2 regions of the Teredinibacter haidensis genome follow, and region 2 is predicted to be linked to the other one. Evidence: riboswitches for the same ligand, from Rfam matches in the RefSeq annotation. Region 2 holds a riboswitch; the other holds the start of a gene.

Region 1 (4,179 bases), 570 kb from region 2:
CCGGGTTATTCCACAGGTTAAGCGCGGTGAGCGTTTAAACGCGGAACAACTCAACGATATTTTTATTACCGGTCCCGAAGGTAAGCTGATACCGCTGAGTACCGTGGCTGAAATAAGGCAGAATACAGTGCCGCGCTCGCTGAATCGCTTCCAGCAGCTCAACGCTGTCAAGCTTAGCGGTGCTCCTCAGCAATCACTGGATGCCGCATTAGCGTACCTGGAAGCTGAGGCGGCGAAAATATTGCCCAGCGACTATATGGTTGACTACACCGGTGAATCCCGCCAATTACGTCGCGAAGGTAATAAGTTTGTTCCGGCCTTTATGTTGGCGCTGCTGCTGATATTTATGGTGCTGGCTGCGCAATTTAATAGCTTCCGTGATCCCTTTGTGATTTTGGCTGGCTCGGTTCCACTGGCGATGTTCGGTGCGTCCATTTTTACTTTCCTTAAGTTTCCAGTGCCGGGCATGGGCTTCTGGACGGACGGATTCACCACCACGCTGAATATTTATTCGCAGGTGGGGCTGGTAACACTGATTGGTCTGGTCTCCAAAAACGGAATTCTCTTGGTGGAGTTTGCCAATAAATTACAGGAGCAGGGCTTGAGTAAACTTGCCGCCGTGCGCGAGTCTGCTTCTACCCGATTACGACCCATTTTAATGACCACCTTTGCGACCGTTGCGGGTCACTTTCCTCTGGTGCTCGTCACCGGTGCTGGTGCCGAAGCACGAAACTCCATCGGCTTGGTCATTGTTGGTGGAATGGCGATCGGAACCGTATTTACTCTCTTTGTTGTGCCCTCCATTTATATGTTGATAGCAAAAGATCAGCAAGGTGAGCTGACTGAATTGCCCCCGCAAGAGAACACTATTGAGCTTGCTGAAGCATAGGGCGCTGTCTTTAACTCCAGGCCAGTTTCCCCGCTGGTCTGGCTGCTGGTAACTCGCGAGAAAGTTAAATTAGTGGCGCAGCCTTTCCTCGTGTTCTGTCTCGCTACGGCGGGGCAGTAATTCTAAAACGCTCTCCTTTAATCACAAAAAATAGTTTTCGATCAGTTCGTAAATGAAGATAACGCCCTACTGATGACAGCATAGGATGCTGTTGATAAAGGGCGGCGAGAGGTACGTGGCGGACGAGCAGTTGAATATTCCTGGAAGCGCCACAAGTCTTATTGTTGATTCAGCCTATGCAACTAAATTTTTTTCAAGTTAATCGTTGCCAGGTCTCTAGAGTAGCGCGCAAGTGAAAAATGAATTAGGCGAAATATTTTTTTCGCGAGAGTAGAAAGCTTGTCGGAGATAAGTGCACAAATTTTTTTTCGCCTAGTGATAAGGAAATAAAAAAGCCAGAAAATATCAAAAGATCTTGCTCAAGAGATAACTGTGTTGAGGATAGCGGTGCCGTGTTTTTGGTATCATATTCCATCAATAACTGTAGCGGGAAGTTTGGCCAGCACAATGGAACTTTATTGGGGGCTCTCGCTGTTAGGGATATTCGCCCTTTTTTCTAGCTGCGAAGCACACCCTTTTCATGCGTATGTCCTTAGCGTATACTCCAGCTCGAACTTGTCGGAGCGCTGTAGAGCTGAGACTGTCATTAGACAGAATCCGTACCACCTGATCAGGATAATGCCTGCGAAGGGAACAAGAATTACAGATACATATAAACCATTTTTCCTGCCCGCATAGGGCGAAAATCTTAACAGCGTATCTGCAACTCAAACTTTCCTCATTCAGTTTCTATACCTCCCGTTTATTCTTCACCCACATGGGAGGTGTGTAATGTCTCAATTCGAAAAACTATCTATTCCTGGTTCATCACCGTGTCATGTAGGCGATGAACAATGCTCTGCGTTTGTGGCGCAACGGGTCATTCACACTGAAGAGGGCGACCTTCCTGTCTACGATACGGCGGGCGAATTCTTGCGTAAATCCGTTGATATCGAAAAAGGTATCACATCACTTAGAGAGAGCTGGATTGATGCGAGAGGCGATACCGTTGCTGCGAAATTAATTACTTCCGACTCAAGTTTCGGCGAGCGACACCGGGAACGCGCCGTTGATCGTGGCGTAACACAACTCTACTATGCGCGCCGTGGCATTATTACGCGGGAGATGGAATATATTGCTTTGCGCGAAAATCTGGGTGACCCCAAGGGGCCGATTAACGCGGAGTTTGTGCGAAAGGAAGTTGCCGATGGGCGGGCAATTATCCCCGCTAATATCAACCATCCCGAAGCAGAGCCGATGATTATCGGCCGGAATTTTCGCGTTAAGGTAAACGCCAATATCGGTAACTCGGCGCTTAAGTCAGATATTAAAATCGAAGTAGAAAAATTGCTGTGGTCGCTTCGCTGGGGAGCAGATACCGTCATGGATCTCTCCACGGGAAAAGATATTCCGCTCACCAGGGAAACCATTTTACGTAATTCGCCGGTGCCCATTGGTACCGTACCCATTTACGAAGCGCTTGAAAAAGTCGGTGGCGATGTGGCTGATTTAGATTGGGGTGTTTTTCGTAAAACGCTGATTGATCAGGCGCGCCAGGGGGTGGACTATTTCACTATTCATGCGGGGTTGTTATTGGAGCATGTGCCGCTGACCGAGCACCGCGTTACCGGCATTGTTTCGCGCGGTGGATCTCTAATGGCTAAGTGGTGTCTGACCTACCATAGCCAGAATTTTCTCTATACGCACTTCAGAGAAATTTGTGAGATCTGTGCAGACTACGATGTGTCGTTATCACTTGGCGACGGGCTGCGCCCGGGAAGTATTGCCGATGCCAATGACGAAGCGCAGTTCGCAGAATTACGCACCCTGGGTGAACTCACAAAAATCGCCTGGGAATACGACGTACAAGTCATGATAGAAGGGCCGGGTCATGTGCCTCTGAATAAAATTCAGGAAAATATGGACGAGCAATTAAAACATTGCCACGAGGCGCCCTTCTACACGCTCGGCCCGTTGATTACCGATATTGCTCCCGGCTACGACCACTATGCCTCAGGTATTGGCGCGGCATTAATTGCGTCGCAGGGATGCGCAATGTTGTGCTATGTCACGCCTAAAGAGCATTTAGGTCTGCCGGAAAAAGAAGATGTTAAACAGGGCTTGATCGCCTATCGCATTGCTGCCCACGCAGCGGATATTGCAAAAGGATTGCCCAGCGCCCAGATTCGAGACGACGCGCTCAGCCGTGCACGGTTTGAGTTCCGCTGGCAGGACCAATTTAATCTGTCTATCGATCCGGAAACTGCGCAAGCCTATCACGACGAAACTTTACCGCAACCACAGGCAAAAAGTGCTCACTTTTGTTCCATGTGCGGGCCGAAATTCTGTTCAATGAAAATATCACAGGATATTCGCGATGCCGTTCAAAAACATGAAGGATTACGCAATAAAGCGGAGCAGTTTCTGTCTTCTGGTGGCGAGTTATACCAAGCTTTAGGAACCGAAAAAGATGTTGAGTCTGTATGACACCAATTTGGCGATAGACGGTGCCCCACTAATCTGGGCCGTTGGTGGTTCAGACAGCCGCGCGGGCGCGGGCATTCAGGCCGACCTCCTGACAGCGCAGGATCTCGGCGCCTGCTGCTGCACTATTGTTACTGCGGTAACTGCGCAATCGGCTCGACAGGTTGCGATGGTACAGGCGGTTGATCCGCGAGTAGTAGAGCAGCAATTGAATACCTTGCTCGAAGATGGACGTCCACAGCTGATTAAGGTGGGCCTTGTGGCAACGCAGGAACAAGTAGAGGTAATTGCCAAGTGGTTGCAGAAAAACCCGGTAGAGCTGGTGTTAGATCCGGTACAGATCGCGAGTAACCAGGATGGTCTTACCGTGGGTAAAGTAGATCTATCGCCACTATTTTCCTACTGCAAACTGATAACACCCAATAAACACGAAATAGACGCTTTGGGTGGTATTGAAAAGCTCTCCACCACGGGCGCGAGAGCGGTATTAGTGACGGGGAAAAAAATTGCCAAAGGACAGTTGGCCGACTGTCTCTATGAGTTTGGCAATAGCGGTTGCAAGTTATGGCGACATACGAGAATTGACTCGATAAATTCACATGGGACGGGTTGCACATTGGCGACGGCAATTACGGTTTTTTCTGCGCAGGGGTTTCACCTTGCCGACGCGATTACCCAAGCAATCGCCTATGTGCGAAATGGATTGC
Region 2 (4,179 bases):
CTTCGTAGCCTGTTTCCAGAATCGCTATGGACGAGAATAACGTTAAGTTATCACTTACCCGCCAGTTTACCTCGGTTTCCAAGCCGTAGTTGTAACCTTCAGCAGCATTTGTAAGAAAATCGATAAATTCAAACCCTTCATCCAACGGGAGGGCGCGGGATTGCTTTGCCTGAATATCATTGCGCTGCTGGTAAAAGCCGGCGACCTGAAGATCTAGAGTATTATTGAGAAGAGAGCTCTTTAAGCCCAACTCGTAGTTAAGCATCGTTTCCGTGTCAAAGGTTTTCTGTTGCTCTGCCAACGATGGCTCCGGGTTAAAGCTACCAACCTTGTAACCACGGGAAATTAAGCCGTAAACAAGTGCATTGCTTTCCGTTTTGTATTCCAGTGAAATTTTTCCACCCCACAGGCTTTCGCTTGGCTCAAACTGCGAATTATTACTATCCGAATAATCCGCCTCAAAATCTTCAGCACGGAAACCAGTAACCAAATTGAGACGATCGCTCAACGCGATATCCAGCTGTCCGTATAGGGCAGCATTGCGAGTACCGAAGTCACTGTTATAGTCGGCATCATAAGTATAGGTACGTATCAGCTCTACATCTTGATCGCGATAATACGCACCAACCACCCAATTCACCGCTGTTTCCTGCGATTTTGAAGCCAGACGTAAGTCTACAGAAAAATTATTGTTATCCCTCTGATAGTTATCCGTCGAGGAATATTCCCAACCAGCGCACGCGGAATCAGCAGGGCAGATATCTAAAAAGGACCAGTCTTCATCGTAACCGTATTCCACCTCTGAATCAGCGTAACTTAAAACCACATTCAAATCGGCAAAGCCAAAACCAGTAAAACGGGTTTTTAATGCATGCGCAAACGTTTTTTGTCGGTCGTGGCCTGGCTCATCAGACAGGGTATGGCGGTTATTATCCAGGCTAAAAGCATCGTAGCCATTATCGACATCGACAAAATAGCTGATTAAATCAACGTGTAATTCCTTGGAAACGTCAAAAGACAAGTGGTTGCGTAGACTTAGTTCATCAATATTGTTGGTATCGTCGCGATCCAGATAATCATTTTTAATATAGCCGTCACTGACATTCTTTTGCATCGCCAGGCGCCAACCAACGGTTTCGGATAAAGGCGTGGTCACCGTGCCAGCCAAATCATAGCTACCATAGTTACCGATTCCCGCCGACACCTTACCGCCGGCAGCCTCTGCCGGCGCATTACCTACCACGTTAATCATTCCAGCCAACGCATTAGCGCCGTACAGCGTTCCTTGCGGGCCGCGAAAAACCTCCACCTGTGATGCATCCAAACCGCTGACACCTGTTGCCAGACCAGTGAAATCGATGCCATCGACAATCACGCCCACAGACGGGTTAATCGGTGCAACAAATTCGCTGCGTTCACCAATACCACGAATCTGAATAAAACGGCCGCGGGAAGCGCCCGCAGAAAAATTCACGTTGGGGATAAGGCCAAGTATATCCTCCAGGTTCTTAGCGTTGCGCGACTCGATAAGCTCTTCGCTAATCACAGAGACACTATTTGCCAAGTCCAACTGCTCGATGTTGCGTAGCTCACCGGTAACCACTATTTCTTCCTGCTCATTTTGGGCAAAAGCTGTGCTACTGATAGCAAAGGAAACCAGTGAATACAGTGCTAGGGGTGGGTAAAAACGTTTGGTCATATCAGGCCTTCTATGAATTAAATAGGAGACCCGGTGTGCAGGCTGGGAAAGGTGGAACGGGGACTTGCGCCCCCCTAGTTGTTCGAAAATTAAACGAACGTCCTATTCCTACGCCGGTACTAGCCGGATCAGGTTCAAAGGGACTATCTCAGGCTATACAAGCGTACAGCCACCCCTCAGGAGAGCGTGCATTCTAGCGCAGAAAGGAAGTGTTTTCAGTAGAAGGTAAGGATAACCGGGCTCCGTTAAGGTAACGGAGCCCGGATTTTAAGAAATGAAAACTTAATTACAGGAGTTGCTGATATCGTTCAAGAAGCCGCGATCCACACCTGAGCGAGCGGTAATCTCGGCAGGACAAGCCACCTCATGCCACTTCAGGCTGGGGTTATCAGCCGCTTCGAACCATTCGGCATACCAGTTACAACCCTGCTGCAGCTCGGTTAAACCACGAGTACCGAATACATTATCGCAACGCTGAGACAGGCAACTTTTGTACTGCTCTCTGCTTGCATTCCAACCCAGCTCATCTTTACACGCGGCCAGTAAACCACCGTATTGAGCACCCAACTCATCGTTAGACACTCCCCATTGATCGGAACAGGCGTTAAATGCGCCTACGCCACCACCGGGAACCAAAATGTCAAACTGACCACCGCCAACATCATAGCCGATGTTAGTGGCCTGAACGATCATACGCTTTCCAGCCAGAGCCGCAGAACCGGGATCGTCACCACCATTGTAAGAAGCGCCCGTGAACTGGATTTCATAACAACGACCACAAACATCACCACTAGAAGTTGCCGCATAACCATAAGACAACGTAGTGCTGACGGCCCAAGGCGTTAAGCTGTGACACATATGGGCGTCGCCGCCGTCACAGGCACTGGAAGCATCGACATCATTCAACGGAGAGTCATTGGTCGTACAGGCGCCCAGAGTTTCTACACCGCTGGGTACATTTCCGCTCCAGCTACAGTGAGCTTTACAGCAATCCCAATAGCGGGTGGCATAGCCATCACAACCCTGAGGGTTAACCACAGATGAGCTGGAAGAGCTGCTAGAGCTGCTGGAACTGCTAGAGCTACTAGAAGAACTGGAAGAGGAGGTGCTAGACGAAGAAGTACTGCAACTGCTAACAACGCCACCACTACCACTTTGGCTTTCACAGGTTGTGCGACCAATACAGCTTTGTGAGTTTTCCCAGCCCCAGCCAGAATCCTGATTCACACACAGCGGACGGGGATCATCCTGGTACCACTGACACATTTCCTGGCAGTCAGTGTTGTTACTGCTGGAACTGCTACTTGAAGAGACTACACTTGAGCTGCTGCTTGAAGAGGAAGAGCTGGAACTACTTGAGCTTGAAGAGCTGCTGGAAATGGAAGAACTGCTGCTTGAAGAGACAACACTCGAGCTACTGGAGCTACTGGTATTTCCACCACCAGAAACACTTAAGGTCGCGACACTGGGCGTACCCGAGCCGTTTGCACAAAAGCCAAAATTTACGCTGGAACCAGCAGCAATACTGCCGTTGTGAGCCGCAGGAGTCACAGTGCTACCGCTCACGCTTCCGTTCCACAAATTGCCGATACTCGTACCGGCCAAGTCTAAGCCAACAGCCCAGTCAGTAATACTGGAACTGCCATTATTGGAGATAGTAACATCGGCACAATAACCGCTACCCCAACTGTTTTGAATAGTAAGCACAGCTTCCCCCGCACCGGAAACCAGTGCATGAGATGCTTGTGCGAGCAGTATGGTACAACCTGCCAGCAATAGTTTAAATTTTGAGTGTTTCATGGCGCCCTCATAGATCATTAAAGTTATTTTGTAAATGAGACAGCTACGCTAACGGATCGACCCCAGGGGAGTGGATAAGCGAAATCATTACCTTGAAAAATGCAATTTGGCCTTTTTTATTGTTATAGCCAGAGCCCGTAAGCGGCTCGTGAAGACAGTTTAAAGCTTACCAGCACAATGCACAAAAATAGTTTTACAGTAAAAACAGCTTTGCAAAAAAGCTAACGAAATATCAAAATGCAAAGCATGTATAAATGCAAACGCTACTCATAGGGCTGTGAACTATTTCGTTACAAACTGTGCGCTCCCTCACAGGCCTCAGGAACCATTCATAGCAATAAATTTATCTGCACGGATCATATAGATAATCACTTGAGCTCAGCGCCACAAAATAGTAAAAGAGATCGGAAAATCGGGAACTCATCGTCACGAAAATCATCATAGAGTCGTGCAGTTACAAGGACATCAGTATGCGAAACGATATTGAAAAATTAGGTGACCTCAATCTCGAAGACACCAAAGAAACGCTGGTGCCTGCACCCGCCAAAGTAAAACCGCTTTTACTCGCGCTGCTGATCATTGCGTTAATACTAGGTGGCGGCCTTTATTATTTTTATGGCAATACCAAACCCCAACCACAAACCGCAACGGCAAGCAGCCCCCCTCAACCTGTCGCCACA

What was found. A riboswitch is a leader RNA that binds a small molecule or an ion and turns the genes downstream of it on or off. The one in region 2 is predicted to bind thiamine pyrophosphate.
Region 1: another riboswitch for thiamine pyrophosphate. It lies ahead of thiC (phosphomethylpyrimidine synthase ThiC); the one in region 2 lies ahead of H5715_RS15465 (TonB-dependent receptor).

Annotation. Positions count from the first base shown of each region.
Region 1 is NZ_CP060084.1:4,401,485-4,405,663, forward strand. Features, by position in the region: gene H5715_RS17980 (efflux RND transporter permease subunit) at 1-889, shown strand, start outside; TPP riboswitch at 1,559-1,659, shown strand; gene thiC (phosphomethylpyrimidine synthase ThiC) at 1,781-3,475, shown strand; gene thiE (thiamine phosphate synthase) at 3,459-4,179, shown strand, end outside.
Region 2 is NZ_CP060084.1:3,834,313-3,838,491, forward strand. Features, by position in the region: gene H5715_RS15465 (TonB-dependent receptor) at 1-1,699, opposite strand, end outside; TPP riboswitch at 1,788-1,886, opposite strand; gene H5715_RS15470 (cellulose binding domain-containing protein) at 1,982-3,499, opposite strand; gene H5715_RS15475 (DUF3014 domain-containing protein) at 3,970-4,179, shown strand, end outside.